DNA from 4 places in the Allobosea sp. MMO-172 genome. Region 3 is predicted to be linked to each of the others. Evidence: predicted binding sites of a transcription regulator. Region 3 holds the regulator's gene; each other region holds the start of a gene.
The links. Region 3 encodes LexA, which represses DNA repair genes until DNA is damaged. Its sites were predicted from a motif close to TGTTCNNNNTGTGTTCNG; they were not measured.
Positions count from the first base shown of each region.

Region 1: the regulator LexA is predicted to act here: its motif matches at 1,711-1,728, upstream of WFK61_RS02855 (DNA recombination protein RmuC).
Region 2: the regulator LexA is predicted to act here: its motif matches at 2,203-2,220, upstream of WFK61_RS14450 (2'-5' RNA ligase family protein).
Region 4: the regulator LexA is predicted to act here: its motif matches at 2,631-2,648, upstream of ruvC (crossover junction endodeoxyribonuclease RuvC).

Region 1 is NZ_JBBCUM010000001.1:602,274-606,537, forward strand. Features, by position in the region: gene truA (tRNA pseudouridine(38-40) synthase TruA) at 1-30, opposite strand, end outside; gene fmt (methionyl-tRNA formyltransferase) at 30-959, opposite strand; gene def (peptide deformylase) at 1,110-1,646, opposite strand; gene WFK61_RS02855 (DNA recombination protein RmuC) at 1,760-2,944, shown strand; gene WFK61_RS02860 (HAMP domain-containing methyl-accepting chemotaxis protein) at 3,252-4,264, shown strand, end outside.
Region 2 is NZ_JBBCUM010000008.1:218,836-223,099, forward strand. Features, by position in the region: gene WFK61_RS14440 (enoyl-CoA hydratase/isomerase family protein) at 1-369, shown strand, start outside; gene WFK61_RS14445 (M20/M25/M40 family metallo-hydrolase) at 648-2,027, opposite strand; gene WFK61_RS14450 (2'-5' RNA ligase family protein) at 2,231-2,815, shown strand; gene WFK61_RS14455 (glutathione S-transferase N-terminal domain-containing protein) at 2,933-3,640, shown strand; gene WFK61_RS14460 (phosphoribosyltransferase family protein) at 3,674-4,243, opposite strand.
Region 3 is NZ_JBBCUM010000024.1:13,793-18,056, reverse strand. Features, by position in the region: gene WFK61_RS24470 (ComEC/Rec2 family competence protein) at 1-1,689, shown strand, start outside; gene lexA (transcriptional repressor LexA) at 1,683-2,396, opposite strand; gene WFK61_RS24460 (molybdopterin molybdotransferase MoeA) at 2,477-3,688, opposite strand; gene moaC (cyclic pyranopterin monophosphate synthase MoaC) at 3,746-4,228, opposite strand; gene trpC (indole-3-glycerol phosphate synthase TrpC) at 4,225-4,264, opposite strand, start outside.
Region 4 is NZ_JBBCUM010000004.1:334,070-338,333, forward strand. Features, by position in the region: gene ruvB (Holliday junction branch migration DNA helicase RuvB) at 1-311, opposite strand, end outside; gene WFK61_RS08800 (hypothetical protein) at 335-829, opposite strand; gene WFK61_RS08805 (GNAT family N-acetyltransferase) at 826-1,317, opposite strand; gene ruvA (Holliday junction branch migration protein RuvA) at 1,314-1,931, opposite strand; gene ruvC (crossover junction endodeoxyribonuclease RuvC) at 2,098-2,610, opposite strand; gene WFK61_RS08820 (sulfite exporter TauE/SafE family protein) at 2,774-3,553, shown strand; gene WFK61_RS08825 (YebC/PmpR family DNA-binding transcriptional regulator) at 3,680-4,264, opposite strand, start outside.

The DNA of each region.
Region 1 (4,264 bases), on a different contig from region 3:
ATATTCGATGACGAGCTTGTAGCGCGGCATCAGAGCTTGCTGCCGGCTCCGAGCCGGGCGCCGCGCAGGAACTCGGCCCCGCTCATCGGCGCCTTGCCGGCGCGCTGGACCTGCAGCAGCTTCACCGCGCCGACGGCGCAGGCGACCGTGCTCTCGTCGTCGAGCAGCGTACCGGGCTCGGCCGCGCCGCCGGCACGGGCGGTGCGGAGAATCTTCAACCGCTCCGGCCCCTTGCCGAGATCGATCTCGGCGAAGGCGCCCGGGAAGGGCGAGAGGCCACGCACGAGGTCATGGACCTGCTGCGCCGGCAGGGCCCAGCTCAGCTTCGCCTCGGCATTGGTGATCTTGCTGGCATAGGTCACGCCCTCTTCCGGCTGCGGCGTGAACTGCAGCCCACCGCGGCCGAGCGCCGCGAGCGCGCGCACCATCAGGTCGGCGCCGAGAATGCTGAGCTGGTCGTGCAATTCACCGGCCGTCATGTCCGGGCCGATCGTCAGGTTCTCGACCATGGCGACGGGGCCGGTATCGAGGCCGGCCTCCATCTTCATGACGCAGACGCCGCTTTCGGCATCACCCGCCATGATCGCGCGCTGGATCGGCGCCGCGCCGCGCCAGCGCGGCAGCAGCGAGGCATGGAGATTGAGGCAGCCGAGCTCGGGCAGATCGAGGATCGCCTGGGGCAGGATCATGCCATAGGCGACGACCACGGCGACATCGGCCTGATGCGAGGCGATGATCTCGGCCTGCTCCGGCGTCTTCAGCGTGGCGGGGGTGAAGACCGGGATGCCGAAGCGCTCGGCGGCGCGATGCACCGGCGAGGGCTTCAGTTCGAGGCCACGGCCAGCCTGCGCCGGAGCGCGGGTATAGCAGGAAACGACCTCGTGGCCCTGGCCGACGATCTCGGTCAGCACCGGCACGGCGAAATCCGGCGTGCCCATGAAGATGACGCGCAAACTCATACGCTCGACCTTACCTAAAAAACGAATGTCATCCCGGGCGACCGCAGGGAGACCCGGGATCCATTTCGGAACCTTTCCCACCGGCGCTCCGGCATGGATCCCGGCTCTGCGCTTTGCTCCGTCCGGGATGACGGGCGCGGATTGGAAACCTCAGGCCGCCGAGCGCTTGGCCGACTTGGCGAATTTCTTGGTGACGCGCTCGCGCTTCAAACGCGAGAGATGGTCGATGAAGAGCACGCCGTTGAGATGGTCGATCTCGTGCTGCAGGCAGGTGGCGAGCAGACCATCCGCCGCGATCTCCTGCGTCTTGCCGTCGAGATCCATGAAGCGGACCTTCACCTCGGCAGGACGCTCGACCTCCTCGTAATATTCGGGGATCGAGAGGCAGCCTTCCTCGTAGACGCTGAACTCGTCAGAGGACCAGGTGATCTCCGGGTTGATGAAGACCTGCGGCTTCCGCGGCTCGGGCTCCTCGCCTTCCTTCGCCTCGGGCTTCGACAGGTCGATCGTCACCACGCGCAGCGGCACGCCGATCTGGATCGCTGCCAGCCCGATGCCCGGCGCGTCGTACATCGTCTCGAACATGTCCGCGACCAGGGTCTTGATCTCGGGCGTGACCGCCTCGACCGGCTTCGAGACGAGGCGAAGCTGGGCGTCGGGCAGGATGACGAGCGGGCGAATGGCCATGGGATTCCAAGGGAAAAGAGCTGTTGAGCCCGGGACATAAGCATTTGTGGAGGAGCGGTCAAACTGTTCCGCTTTCGTTCGCCATTCCCCGCCGAATCGGCTAGGCTTCTGCGATGAACGAGATCGCCTTCACCTTGCTGGAACGCCCGGTGACCTGGGCCGAGGCTATCATCGGCTTCGGGGTCTCGAGCCTCGTCCTGTTGCTGCTGGCGGTGATCGCCGGCTGGCGTGGCGGCCAGAGCCGCGCGATCGAGGCCGCGATGGCGGCCGAGCGCGCCCGCGAGATGGACGACAAGGTCGCGGAGATGAACCGCCAGCAGGCCGAGCTTGCCGGCCGGATGCAGTCCATGGCCGAGATTCTCTCGACCCGGCAGGGCGATCTTGCAAGGCTCGTCGCCGAGCGGATGGACGGCTTGCGCCAGCAGGTCGGTGCCGGGCTCGAACGCAATGTCCAGCAGACCACCGAAAGCCTCGGCAAGCTGCAGGAGCGGCTGGCGGTAATCGACCACGCCCAGAAGAACCTGACCGACCTCACCTCCGAGGTCGTGACGCTCCGGGACGTGCTCGCCAACAAGCAGGCACGCGGCGCCTATGGCCAGGGCCGAATGGAGGCGATCATCCGCGACGGCCTGCCCGCCGCCTTCTTCGCCTTCCAGCCCCAACTCTCGAACGGCAAGCGGCCGGACTGCCTCGTCACGCTGCCGGGCGACGGGCGCGGCCTCGTCATCGACGCCAAGTTCCCGCTGGAGAGCTTCACGCTGCTGCGCGAGGCGCGCGGCGAGGAGGCGAAGAAGGCCGCCGGCCAGCGCGTGCGCAGCGATGTCGGCGTGCATGTGAAGGATATCGCCGAGCGCTATTTCCTGCCCGGCGAGACGCAGGACGTGGCGCTGCTCTTCGTGCCCTCGGAATCGATCTACGCCGATCTACACGAGCATTTCGACGATGTCGTCCAGCGGGCGCACCGGGCCCGCATCATGATCGTCTCGCCCTCGCTGCTGGCGCTGGCGATCCAGTTGATGCAATCGCTGGTGCGCGATGCCCGGATGCGCGAAGAGGCGCAGGTGATCCAGACCGAGGTTGGCAAGCTGCTCGACGACGTGCGCCGTCTCGGCGAGCGCGTCGACAAGCTCGACACACATTTCCGGCAGGCGCAGGACGATGTCGGCCAGATCAAGACCTCGGCCGGCAAGGTCACCAGCCGCGCCGAGAAGATCGGCGCGCTCGATTTCGACGACGAGAAGAGCGAGCCGAAGCTGCCCTTCGCCAAGGGGCTGGAGCTGAAGCGCGCGGCCGAATAGCGCCCCGGAGTCCACGGCCAGAAGCGATCGTCGGACAGCGCTGCCGCGCCAGCGCTTGAGCCCTCGACCAGCCCCCTGTCACGCAGCAGGGCAGCGCAACTCATGCGCGCCGTCGCCTGCGCTTTCCGTTAGAGCAACCTTAAGCATTCTCTGAAAATTTCAGGAGAAATCGCAACCCGAATACAGTCGCCTGTCATGATTCGAACCGGACGAGCCTGACGATTGCCTAGAAAATAGGCATATCCACATAGACCATCACCGCCTCTCCTCATCATCGCGATCGCGGCCTCTCCCCGGAAAGTTCATCATGGCCCTGAGCATCAAGACCAAGCTGGCGGGCGCGCTCGTCGCGCTGACGCTTTGCGTCCTCATCGTCGGCGCCTGCGGTTTCCTCGCCCTTCGATCCGTGACGCAGCGCATCGACGAAGTGGTCCAGAACAACGTCATCCCGATGGAGCAGTTGCGGACCGTCAGCGACATGTATGCGGTCAACATCGTCGATACGATCTGGAAGGCGCAGAGCAACCAGATCACCTGGACGAACGCGCTGAAGAGCGTTCAGGACGCGGTGGAGAATATCGACAAGGGCTGGAAGGCCTATCTGCCCAGCATCGCCGCCACGGACGAGAAGCAGCTGGCCGATCAGGCGACGCTGCTGATGAAGACCGGTGATGCTGCCGTCGCAAAGCTGATCGGCATCCTGAAGGAGCGTGACGAGAGCGCGCTGCGCATGTTCGCCACCGACGAGCTTTATAAGGCGATGGACCCGATCACGGCCAAGATCGGAGAGCTGACCGCGCTGCAGCTCTCCCAGGCCCGCAACCAGGGCCAGGAAGCCCAGTCCACCGCCGGTTCCGCCAGCATCCTGCTGCTGATCGCGGCCGGCGGCGCCCTGCTGGTCGCGGCCCTGGCGCTGGCCTTCGTCATCGCCGGCATCGTGCGTCCCCTCGCCGGCATGACCGACGCGATGAAGCGTCTCGCCGGCGGCGAACAGGACGTCACCGTGCCCAGCATCGGGCGGCGCGACGAGATCGGCGACATGGCCGGGGCTTTGCAAATCTTCCAGGAGAATGCCGCCCGCGTCCGGGCGCTGGAAGAACAGGAGCGCGCCGCTGCCGCCGCGCGCCTCGCCCGTGCCCAGTCGATGGAAGCGGTCGTCTCCGATGTCTCCGAAGTCGTGGCTGCGGCTGCGGCCGGCGATTTCTCGGCCCGCCTCCAGATCGACGATGGCGACGAGCAGATGCAGCGGCTGGTCTCCGGCATCAACGAGATCAACCGCGTCGTCGACAGCGCCACGACCGAATTCGCCGACATTCTCCA
Region 2 (4,264 bases), on a different contig from region 3:
GGCAATTGCCTGTCGATGGAGAATTACGGGCGGCTCTACGCGATCCTCGGCCCGGCGCGGGTCAAGGACATCGTCTTCACCGCCCGGCTGGTCGAGGCGGAGGAGGGCGCGCGGATCGGGCTCTATAACGAGCTGGTGCCGGATCATGAGGCGCTGCTGCGGCGGGCGCGCGAGCTGGCAGAACTCATCGCCGGCCATGCGCCGCTGACGATGCGCGCGACCAAGGAAGCGATGCGCCGCCTGACCGCCGCGACCGCTGCCGGCATCGATGGCCACGACCTCGTGACGCTCTGCTACACCAGCGCCGATTTCCGCGAGGGCATGGAAGCCTTCCTCGGCAAGCGGACGCCGAACTGGCAGGGCAGGTAGCCCCTCCAGATTTTCACCGGAACCACGCCGTCATCCCGGGCGGAGCGAAGCGGAGACCCGGGATCCATTCCGGAGCGACCCCGATGAAGGTTCCGGCATGGACCCCGGATCGGCGCCGCTTCGCGGCTTGTCCGGGATGATCCGCGTTTGTGGTTTGAGCGTCATGCTCGCCCTTGTGGCGAGCATCCACGTCTTGAACACGATCCTCGAAGAGAGAAGACGTGGATGGTCGGGACAAGCCCGACCATGACGGAGGAGGCGTGCCGTAGCGCCTGCCTTCAGCCCTGCTTTCCCAACTGTCCGAGCTCGTGCAGCAGGGCCGCGCCGGTGCGCAGGCCGCTATAGAAGCAGTCCAGCGTCATGTTCTCGTTCGGGGCGTGGTTGGCCTCGTCGTGATTGGCGTAAGGCGTCACGAAGGCAGGGATGCCGAGGATCTTGGTGAAGACGTAGTTCGGCAGGCTCCCGAAGCCGGCCGGGATCAGCAGCGGCTCCTCGCCCTGAGCGGCGACGAAGGCGCGGCGCAGCGGCGCGGTATAGGGCGAGGCGATCGAGGTCTTCGAGGGCTGCATGCCCTTCTCCTCGGCGATGAACTCGACCTCCGGTGCATGCTTCTCGACGTGAGCCCTGACCTTGCGCAGGATGTCCTCCGGGTCCTGCGCCTCGACGAGGCGGATATCGCATTTCACCAGCGCCTCGTTCGGCAGCACGGTCTTGGTGCCCGGCCCGCCATAGCCGCCATGGAAGCCGTTGATCGTCAGCGTCGGCCGGAAGCAGAGGCGCTCGTAGAACGGGCGATCCGCGGGCGCGTCGAGGCGGGTGAGGCTCAGCCCCTTCTTGAAGGCCTCGATGTCGAGCGGCAGGCGATCGACCGCTTCCAGCTCCTCCGCCTTCGGCGGCTCGATGCCGTCATGCAGGCCCTCGATGGTGATCTCGCCCTCGGGGTTCTTCATCGTCGCGAGGAGATGGACCAGCGTCCAGATCGGGTTCGGCACGACGCCGCCGAAATTGCCGGAATGGACGTCGCGGCTGGCATGGCGGCAGCGCAGGTCGAAGGAGACGACGCCGCGCGAGCCGAACTTGATGGTCGGCGCGCCGCTGGCATGGCGCGGGCCGTCGGCGGTGACGGCGAGGTCGGCCTTGAGCAAATGCGGGTTGGCGCGCACGAAGCCGGCGATGTTCGGGCTGCCGATCTCCTCCTCGCCCTCAAGGACCAGGATGACGTTGCAGGGCAGTTCGCCATGGACCTTGAGATGGGATTCGATCGCGAGGATCTGGGCGAAATGCTGGCCCTTGTTGTCGCCGACGCCGCGCGCATAGAGCCTTCCGTCGCGGATCGTCGGCTCGAAGGGCGGCGAGACCCATTTGTCGAGCGGGTCCGGCGGCTGCACGTCGTAATGACCGTAGAGCAGCACGGTCGGCTTGCCCGGCGCCTTCTCCCAGCGCGCGACGACGACCGGGTGGCCCTCGGTCGGGATGAGGCTGGTTTCCAGGCCGATATCGGTCAGCATGTCGACGAGCAGCAGGCCGACCTCAGCGATGCCGATATTCTCGGCGCTGATGCTGGGATGGCGCAGATACGCGATGAGGCGGTCGAGGAAGGCGCTGCGGTTGGTCTCGATATGCTCGAAGACCGCGGCGAGTGCGTCTGAGGAAGCCATAGCCAATGCCTGACAGGAGAGGAATCCGTGCCGCCCGACGAGCGGGGGCGCAAGCGGCGGCCGTTCGGCTGCCGAGGGCAGCCTAGACGCGGGGTCTGCGGCGCTCAAGCGCGGGCAGGGGTGTCGCTGCGACTGGCAGCCTTGCGATTTTCGCCGGTCGAATCGTTGCTTGTTAAGTTCTTGTTTTGTTCTATGATGCGCCGATGCAGCTCGTGCTCGACCTCAACGGTGGGCGAGCGTTTCGGCCGCGAGAGGGCGGTCGCCCACCCCGTTATTTCTTCGCGCTCCTTCCGGATGCGGAGGCGCGGTCGCGGATCGATAGCTTGGCGCGTGATCTGCACAAGCGCCTTGTTCCAGCCAGGCCGCCGCGCGGACCGGACAAGTATCATGTGACCTTGCGGGGCATCGCCGTCCCCGATGGGCCGTTCGGGCAGAACATTGCGATGGCGCGCAGGGTCGCCGACGCGATCCGGCAGACCTCCTTTGCCGTCATGTTCAATCAGGCGGCGAGCTTCGGGGCAGCCCCGAACTACGCGTTGTCCCTGACGACGCGGGCGGATCTGCTCGCTGCCGACAGCTTGTCCGCCACGCTCCTCGATGACTTGCGGCGTGCCGGGCTTAAAGTCGATGGGTCGAGCTTCCAGCCGCATGTGACGCTGTTCTACGACCGGAAACGTCGGGAGCCGATCGATTTGCCCGCGCTGCGCTGGCAGGTGCGCGAGTTCGTGCTGATCGAGAGTATCGATAACAGGAAGTACGTGATCTTGGGCACCTGGCCGCTGGACTGACTTCCATGCAGCCTTGCAAGGCCGGTTTGCGGCAATCCGGGCTGCGTGCCGTTGCTTTGGGCGTGGCCGGCTCTATCGTTCCGGCCGAAGCCTCATCCGATTCAGACGGAGCCTGTCATGGCCGATTTGTCCGCTTTTCCGATCACCAAGCGCTGGCCGGCAGCGCATCCCGACCGCATCCAGCTCTATTCGCTGCCGACGCCCAACGGCGTGAAGGTCTCGATCGCGCTGGAGGAGCTGGAGCTGCGCTACGAGCCGCATCTCATCGATATCGGCAAGAACGAGACCTGGGGCCCGGAATTCCTGTCGCTGAACCCCAATGGCAAGATCCCCGCGATCATCGATCCCAACGGCCCGGGCGGAAAGCCGTTCGGCCTGTGGGAATCCGGCGCGATCCTGCTCTATCTCGCCGAGAAGACCGGCAAGCTCCTGCCGAAGGACCCCGCCGCCCGCTATGAGACCATCCAGTGGGTGTTCTTCCAGATGGCGGCGATCGGCCCGATGTTCGGCCAGCTCGGCTTCTTCCATAAATTCGCCGGCCGCGAATACGAGGACAAGCGCCCGCGTGACCGCTACGCCAGCGAGAGCAAGCGCCTGCTCGGCGTGCTCGAGGACCGGCTGGCGAGCCGCACCTGGATCATGGGCGACGACTACAGCATCGCCGATATCGCGATCCTCGGCTGGGTCCGCAATCTCGTCGGCTTCTACGGTGCGGGCGAACTCGTCGACTATGCGAAGCTGACCCACGTGCCGATCTGGCTGGAGCGCTGCCTGTCGCGCCCGGCCGTGCAGCGCGGCCTCGACAGCCCCAAGCGCCCGGCCTGAGCGCCGGCCACTTCTCTGGCCCGGTCCGAGGAGCTACTTGGGCTGGGCCGGAGGCAGCTTCTGCAGGGTGTGCACGGCGATCCCGCCCTGAGCCAGCCGCTCGCGGCCGCCGAGGCCTTCGAGCTCGAAGACGAAGAGCGCATGCGTGCAGCGTGCGCCGAGCCGGCGCAGCAGCTGCGCCGTCGCCAGCGCGGTGCCGCCGGTCATCAGGCAATCGTCGATGATGGCGACCTCACGCCCGTCCAGCGCCTGACCTTTCGACAGGGCGATGCCGTTGCCGAGCTCGTAATTGGCCGCGAGGCTGCGGACGACATCGGCGCGGATCGAGCCGACCTTGCGGATATCGATGAAGCCGAGGCCGTTGCGCAGCGCCAGCGCGCCGGCGAAGCCCAAGCCGCCGATATCGATGCCGGCGAGGAGGTCGATCTCCTTGTCGAGACGGGCTGAGAGAGCCTCGCAAGCCGCCCGCATCCAGCGGGGATCGCTGGTGAAACTCGTGGCATCGGGAAAGTCGACTCCGGGGACGGGATGGTCCTTCCAGCGCCGATGGGGAAAAGCCGGGCTATCCGGCATTTTTGGCGCGGAGACTGACGCGGTATCCATGCTAATCCCTGCCTGTATCCG
Region 3 (4,264 bases):
CCGCCTCCGGGGCCGGCGCGGGCGGGCGGCTATGATTTCGGCCGCGACGCCTTCTTCCGCGGAATCGGTGCCGTCGGCAGCGTTTCCGGCAAGATCGCGCTGGCGCCGGCGCCTTACCCGATGCCGACGCGCCTCGCGGTCGACGTGATGATCGACCGCGCCCGCAATGCCCTGACCAAACGCATCGCCGAAGTCGGAGGCGGGCAGGGCGGGGCGGTTGCCGCCGCGCTGGTCACCGGCAAGCGCGGCCTGATCACGGAAGCGACCAATAACGACCTGCGCGCCGCCGGCATCTACCACATCGTCTCGATCTCCGGCCTGCATATGGTGCTGGCGGCCGGCACGATCTTCTGGCTGGTGCGCGCGCTGCTCGCCCTGTCGCAGACGGTGGCGCTGCACTGGCCGGTCAAGAAGCTCGCCGCGATCGCGGCCATGGTCGGCGCGACCGCCTATTGCATCTTCTCGGGCAGTGATGTCGCGACCGAACGCTCGCTGATCATGACGCTGGTTATGCTCGGCGCGATCCTCGTCGATCGCGCGGCGCTGAGCATGCGCAACCTCGCGCTCGCCGCCATGATCGTGCTGCTGCGCGAGCCGGAGGCGCTGCTCGGCCCAAGCTTCCAGATGTCCTTCGGTGCGGTCGCGGCGCTGATCGCCTTCGCCGAGCGCTGGGAGAGAAGAGACCGCAGCGAGCCGCCGCCGGCCTTGCCCTGGCCGCTCGGGCCGATCTGGACGGTGGCGCTCGGCATCCTCGTCACCACCATGCTGGCGACGGCCGCGACCGCACCCTTCGGCGCCTATCATTTCCAGACCTTCAACCCCTTCGGCCTGCTCGGCAACGCGATGGCGCTGCCCTTCGTCTCGCTCTTCGTGATGCCGGCGGCGGTGTTCGGCGTGCTGGCCTACCCGTTCGGACTGGACTGGCCGGCCTGGGCCTTGATGGGGCTCGCCTCCGATGTCGTGCTCAGGGTGGCGCATTGGGTTGCGACCATCGACCATTCCACCGTGACGATCGCAGCCTTCGGCCCGGCCGTGCTGGCCTGCTTCGCGATGGCGCTGCTCTGGCTGACGCTCTGGACCACGGGCTGGCGCTGGCTGGCCGCCGTGCCGCTCATCCTCGGCGTGGCGATAGCCGGCAAGCCGGAGCGGCCGGAAATCCTGATCGAGCGCGACGGCTCCGGGCTGGCGGTGCGCGGGCCGGACGGACGCCTCGCGATCGCGGGCAAGCCCAGCCGCTTCGTCCTGCAGCAATGGCTTGCGGCCGATGGCGACAACCGCTCGCCGGACGATCCTACGCTGCGCAACGGCATCGCCTGCGACCGCCTGGCCTGCGTGGCGCAGACAGCCGACAAGCGCACGGTCTCCTATACGCGCGAGCGCCTTGCCATCATCGAGGATTGCCTGCGCGCCGACCTCGTCGTCACCGCCATCCCCTGGAGCGGAGCCTGCAAGGCCAGGCTGGTCGAGCGCATGGCGCTCACGCGCGACGGTGCGACCTCGCTCTACCGGACGACGGCAGGGTGGAGCAGTCGAACCTCGGAACCAAGCGCCGCCGATCGCCCCTGGAGTCGCCGGCGTGAGCCTCGTCCGGTTGAGGTTGCAAACCGGTCGGCCGGTCAGCCTGCGACGGTACAACCCGCGTCAGCGATCGAGAGCGAAGCCGATGCGGATGTCGAGCGCCTTCAGTAACGCCGCATCAGATTGACGAGGCGGCCCTGGATCTTGACCCGGTCGGGGCCGAGCACGCGGGTCTCGTAAGCCGGGTTCGCCGCTTCGAGCGCAATCGAGGAGCCGCGCTTGCGCAGGCGCTTCAGCGTCGCTTCCTCGTCGTCGATCAGCGCCACGACGATGTCGCCGGTATTGGCGGTGTCCTGCCTGCGGATGACGACCGTGTCGCCGTCGAGAATGCCGGCCTCGACCATCGAATCGCCGCGTACTTCCAGCGCGTAATGCTCGCCCGAGCCGAGCATGTCCGGCGGCAGCGAGACCGTGTGGCTGCGGCTCTGGATCGCCGAGATCGGCGTGCCTGCCGCGATCCGCCCCATGACCGGAATGGCGATGGAATGCCGGCTGTCGTCCTCGATGGCAGCGGGGCGAGGCTTGGCGACGCTCGGCTGCGCGCCGAGACCACCCTGCACGACGGCGGGGCTGAAGCGGGGCCGCGGCTGCGGCGCGCCGAGCCCGTCCGGCATCTTGATGACTTCGAGCGCGCGGGCGCGGTTCGGCAGGCGGCGGATGAAGCCGCGCTCCTCCAGCGCCATGATCAGGCGGTGGATGCCGGATTTCGAGCGCAGGTCGAGCGCGTCCTTCATCTCGTCGAAGGAAGGGGGCACGCCACTTTCGCGCAAGCGTTCCTGGATGAAGCGCAGGAGTTCGTGTTGCTTGCGTGTCAGCATGGTCGCCGCCAGCCCCTCAAAGCGCAGATTCGAAACAAAGCACGAACACCATACGCGTTCTGCTTGTGTTCCGCAAGCTGCTACCGCAAGGGCAGGATATGGCAGGGGTCGCCCTTCCTGGCCGGCGCGGCATGGGCCGGGCGGATCGTGAGGGCTTGCGCGCGCGCCAGCGTGCCGAGCATCGAGGAATCCTGCCGGTCGAAGGGCGTTGCGACCCAGCCTTCCGGAGTCAGAATCAACTCCGAGCGCAGATAGTCCTCGCGCTCGTCATTGCCGGGCATGTCGCGGCCGAGGATGGCGGGGATGCTGCGGTCGCGATCGGCATCGGCGATGCCGAGCAGCGCCTCGATCAAGGGCAGCACGAAGAGATGGCCGCAGACGATCGAGGAGACCGGGTTGCCCGGCAGCCCGACCACGACCATCCGGCCGAGCCGGCCGGTCATCATCGGCTTGCCCGGCCGCATCGCGATCTTCCAGAAGCCGAGGGTCATGCCGGCGCGCGTCAGCGCCTCCTGAACGAGGTCATGCGCGCCGACGGAGGCGCCGCCGAGCGTGATCAGCACATCGGCATCGGCCTCGCTCGCCCTTGCGATCTTGCTGGCCAGATCGGCATGGTCGTCGCGCGCGATGCCGAGATCGAGCACGGTGCCGCCGGCCTTCTCGACAAGCGCCGCGAGCGAGAACGAGTTCGAGGCGACGATCTGGTCGCGCCCGACCGGTTCGCCCGGCGCCACCAATTCGTCGCCGGTGGCGAGGATCGCGACCCGCGGCTTGCGCCTGACCGGCAGGGCCGGATGTCCCATCGCGGCGGCAAGCCCGAGCGCCGCGCTGTCGAGCACGCGGCCGGCCGAAAGCAGGACGTCGCCCGCGTGGAAATCGAGCCCGGCGGCGCGAAGGAACTTGCCCTTGGCCGGCGGGATGCGGACGCGGATGACCGGGCTGCCGACGCCGTCAGCGTCTTCCTGCATCAGGATGGTGTCGGCTCCGTCAGGCATCGGCGCGCCCGTGAAGATGCGCACGGCCTGTCCCGGCCCGACGGCACCCTCATAGGCCCGGCCGGCGGCGGATTCGCCGATGACCGAGAGCGAGACGCCTTCCGCCATCTCGTCGCCGCGCACGGCGTAGCCGTCCATGGCAGAATTGGCGAAGGGCGGCTGGGTCCTGAGCGCCTTGACCTCGCCGGCGAGCACCCGCCAGGCGCATTGCGCCAGCGGCAGGGTTTCCGCTCCCGTCGGCCCCGGAATGCTGTCGAGCAGCGCCTTGCGCGCGACGGGGACCGGAGTGAGCGCCATCAGAGCACGATGCCGAAAAGTGGGAACCGGTTTTCGGACGCCATCGTGCTCACTCCTCTAACCAACTTTAGCCTCGTAGTCGCCGGACTGGCCGCCGGATTTGTGCAGCAGACGGATATTCTCGATCCGCATCGCCCGGTCGACGGCCTTGACCATGTCGTAGACCGTCAGGCAGGCGACGGAGACGGCGGTGAGCGCCTCCATCTCGACGCCGGTCTGGCCCTTCATTCTGACCTCGGCGCGCACGCGCACGCCCGGCAGGGCCTCGTCGATCTCAAGATCGACGGCGATCTTGCTGAGCAACAGCGGGTGGCAGAGCGGGATCAGCTCATGCGTGCGCTTCGCCGCCATGATGCCGGCGAGGCGCGCGGTGCCGAGCACGTCGCCCTTCTTGGCGTTGCCGTCGCGCACGATCGCGATCGTCTCCGGTGCCATGACGACCTGGCCTTCGGCGATCGCCATGCGGGTCGTCTCGGCCTTGCCGCCGACATCGACCATATGCGCCTGGCCTTGCGCGTCGAGATGGCTGAGCCGGCTCACGCCGCGACGGCCTTGCCGGTGAGCAGCGCCTGCGTC
Region 4 (4,264 bases), on a different contig from region 3:
TCGATGAAGAGCACGTCGCGCTCTTCGAGATTGGTGAGCTGGGCGGCGAGGTCGCCGGCCTTGGCGATGACCGGGCCCGAGGTCGAGCGGAAATTGACGCCGAGCTCGCGCGAGACGATCTGCGCCAGCGTCGTCTTGCCGAGACCGGGCGGGCCGACGAAGAGGACATGGTCGAGCGCGTCGCCACGGCTCTTGGCGGCGTTGATGAAGACCTGGAGATTGGCGCGTGCCGCTGCCTGGCCGGTGAAATCGGACAGCGACAGCGGACGCAGCGAGGTCTCGCTGTCGTCGTCGCGGCGTTCGGCCGTCATCAGGCCGGAGCGTTTGGGTTCGCTCACGACAACTCCTGTTCAAGAACGGGCAGGGCGCGCGGCTGCGCCAGTTTCCAGAAGGCGCCGCACAGGACGAGTGCGGCGCTTGCTCCGGCAAAAGCGGCGATGAGCGCGATCTGCGTATCGCCGGTTATGGCGAGGGAGCCGATGCCGCTCAGTGCTGCCCCGCCAAGCGAGCAGATCAGCAGAAAGCCTGTGCAGGACGGGGCACGCCTATGGAGCATTCCGGCGAGGACACCCGTGCTCACGGCCGGGGCTGTGCCGAGAACATAAGCCATCTGGATCGCAATCGGAGACAGGAGCTGATGCGACATGGCGTAGAAGCGCCCAAAGTCCGGCGATGCCCGCAGTACCGTTCCGGTCGGCCCTTGTTGAAAGAACGTGTCGAAGAGGCCGAAAGCCATGAGGATGCAGACAAGCCCGACCAAAGGCCCCGCAAGCCCGAAACCGAGCGCGGCGAACAAGAGCAGGTATTGCGTGCCCAGCCGCCCGCTCACAGCGCGATCTCCAGCTCGATGGCGTCGTGGATCGGGATGTCCTTGTACCCTGTCCTGATGATGTTCGGCTCGACCGAGCGATAGTGGTCGATCGCTTCGAGATAAAGGCCGGAGAGACGGAAGCCGCGGCGCTGGTAGAAGGTCATGCCGGGCATATTGTCATTGGTCAGCATGGCCTTGAGCCGTTTGGCGCCGGCCTTGCGCGCCGCGAAGATCACGGCGTCGAGCATCTGGATCGCGACGCCTTCGCCCGGCTTCAGCGAATGGAGCGCGCAGAGATAGGCGCTGTCGCCTCGCACGGTCCAGCTCGCCAGCGCCGCCGTCTTGCCCGACGGTTCGAACAGGCCGAGCGCGTCGATCTCGGCAACGTCGTAGACGTGCAGGTCGATCATCATGCTATGCGAGCCCCAGCTCGCCAGCATGATGCGGCAGAGCTCGGTCTTGTCTGTGACGACGCGCAATTGAAGCTCGTCGGGCGCTTCGCTCACTTCGCCAGTTCCTTCAGGCCCAGCTTGATGAGCTGGGCCGTGCCGGCCCCATCGCCGGCGGCCTTGGCGGCAGCCGCCACGGCCGCCACCGCCTGCGCCTGAGGATAGCCGAGATTGGCGAGCGCCGACACGGCGTCGGCGATCGGCTGCGGCAGTTTCCTGTCTTCCAGCGCGCCGGACAACTGCACGACGCCGGGGTCGATATGGCCGAAGGCCGGCGCCTTGTCCTTGAGCTCGGCGCAGAGGCGCTGCGCCAGCTTGGGGCCGACGCCGGGCGAGCGGGCGATGGCGGCCTTGTCATTGGTGGCGATGGCGGTGGCGAGCGCACCGGGGTCCAGCGTCGAAAGGATGGCGAGCGCGACCTTGGCGCCGACGCCCTGCACGACCTGCATAAGGCGGAACCAGTCGCGCTCGACATCGGACAGGAAGCCGTAGAGGCGGATCGCATCCTCGCGGACATGGGTCTCAATCGAGAGCGCGGCAGCCTCGCCGGGCTGGGGCAGGCGCTGGAGCGTGCGCGCCGAGCACTGCACGACATAGCCGACGCCCTGCACGTCGATGATGACGTGATCCTCGCCATAGGAGTCGATCAGGCCCTTGAGCTTGCCGATCATTGATTTCCTCCAGGCGTCATCCCGGGCGACCGCAGGGAGACCCGGGATCCATTCCGGAGCATGTCTCGGTGAGGTTCCGGAATGGATCCCGGATCTTCGCTCCGCTCCGTCCGGGATGACTCAGGCGAGGGAGTGTCGCGAAAAATGTCGATCGGCAGCATGGGGCTCATGATGCCTTCATCTGCGCGACCAGCGCTTTCATGCCGCGATGCTGGGCGTGGCAGATCGCGACGGCGAGTGCGTCCGCGGCATCGGCCGAGCTTGTCTCGGCCTTCGGCAGGAGCACGCGGATCATCGCCTGGACCTGCTTCTTGTCGGCATGGCCGACGCCGACCACGGTCTTCTTGACGAGATTGGCGGCGTATTCCGCGACATCGAGCCCGGCGAGCGCCGGCACGACCAATGCGATGCCGCGGGCCTGGCCGAGCTTCAGCGCCGATTGCGGGTCGCGGTTGATGAAGGTCTCCTCGACGGCGGCCTCGTGCGGACGGTGCGCGGCGAGGACCTTGTTCAGGCCCTCGTGCAACTGCCGCAGGCGCTGGCCGAGCGACAGCGTGCCGTCGCTCTCGATGCAGCCGCAGGCGACGAAGGAGAGCTTGCTGCCTTCCGAAATCACGATGCCCCAGCCGGTTTTGCGGAGGCCGGGATCGATGCCGAGGATGCGAATCGGAGGAGCCATGATGCCTGCAAACTAGCGGATGTTTCGGATTTGTCCCGCGCCGAGACGGGCGACGGGACGGGGCGGGATGAATTCCCCTGATCGATGCCATCAAAAAGGAAAGTTGTTCTTGCTACCGGCGCGCGGGCATGGTTCGCCGCATCTTTCTTCTCCAGCCGGCTCCATGTTCTCGATCCTGTCTTCCTTCATGCCGGGCGTCGGCGCCGACGGCATCGCCGTCCTGCTGGCCGCGACCTTGCTCGGCGGGCTGGTGCGCGGCTTCACCGGCTTCGGCTTCGCCATGGTCTTCATGCCGCTGGCCTCGGTCGTGCTCGGGCCGGTCGCGGCGCTCGGCCTGATCTGGTTCATCGACCTGCCCTTTGCGCTGCCGATCGCGGCGCGCAGCGCCAGGACGGCCGAATGGCGCGAAATCCTGCCGCTGCTCCTGACGGCGACGCTGGCGCTACCGGCCGGCATCTGGCTGCTGATCTGGCTCGACCGCGAGACGATGCGCTGGGTTCTGGCCTCGCTCGTGCTGATCGCGGTCGCGCTGATGGCATCGGGCTGGCGCTATCACGGACGGCCGACGATCCCGCTCTCGCTCGGGGTCGGCGCGCTGTCGGGACTGTTCAATGGCATGGCCTCGATCGGCGGCATGCCGCTCGCGGTGTTCTGGCTGGGAGCGCAGCGCAACGACCGGCACAAGACGCGGGCCAATCTGCAGGCCTTCTTCGGCGTCTCGACGCTGATCAGCGGCACGGTGCTGTGGTGGAAGGGGATTCTGACCGGCGGAGCCCTGCTGATGGCGGTACCGCTCTTCGCGGTCTACGGCATCGGGCTTTGGGCCGGGACGCATGGCTTCCGGCTGGCCTCGGAGGAGACGTTCCGGCGCGGGGCCTATCTGGTGATTTTCTTGAGCGCGCTGATCAGCCTGCCGCTGTGGGATGTCGTGATCGGGCGGTAGGCGGAGGCTGTATCGTCATGCTCGCCCTTGTGGCGAGCATCCACGTTTTGAACACGGCTTTGCACGAAGGAAGACGTGGATGGTCGGGACAAGCCCGACCATGACGTGGAGCGCGCTGGCTTCGGCTCAGGCGCTGAGCTTCGCCATGATGTCGTCGGCGATCTCGAAATTGGCGAAGACGTTCTGGACGTCGTCGTCGTTGTCGAGGGCCTCCATCAAACGCATCATCGAGCCGGCCTTGTCCTCGTCGAGCGGGGCGGTCGTCGTCGGGCGCCAGACGGGCTTGGCCGATGCGGGGGCGCCGAGCGAGGCTTCGAGCGCCTTGGAGACCTCGTTCAGCGCGTCGAAGGCGCAGAGGATGGTGTGGCCGTTCTCGTCCGAGATCACGTCGTCGGCGCCGGCCTCGATCGCGGCTTCCATCAGCTTGTCGGCGTCGCCTGCTTCCGGCGGATAGGAAATCTCGCCGACGCGGTTGAACATGAAGGAGACGGAGTTGCTTTCGCCGAGCGCGCCGCCAGCCTTGGTGAAGTAGGAGCGAACGGCGGAGGCGGTGCGGTTGCGGTTGTCGGTCAGCGCCTCGACGATGACGGCGGCGCCGCCCGGGCCGTAGCCCTCGTAGCGGACCTCGTCATAGTTGTCGCCTTCGCCGCCGGCCGCCTTGTTGATGGCGCGCTGGATGTTGTCCTTCGGCATGTTCTCGGCGCGCGCGGC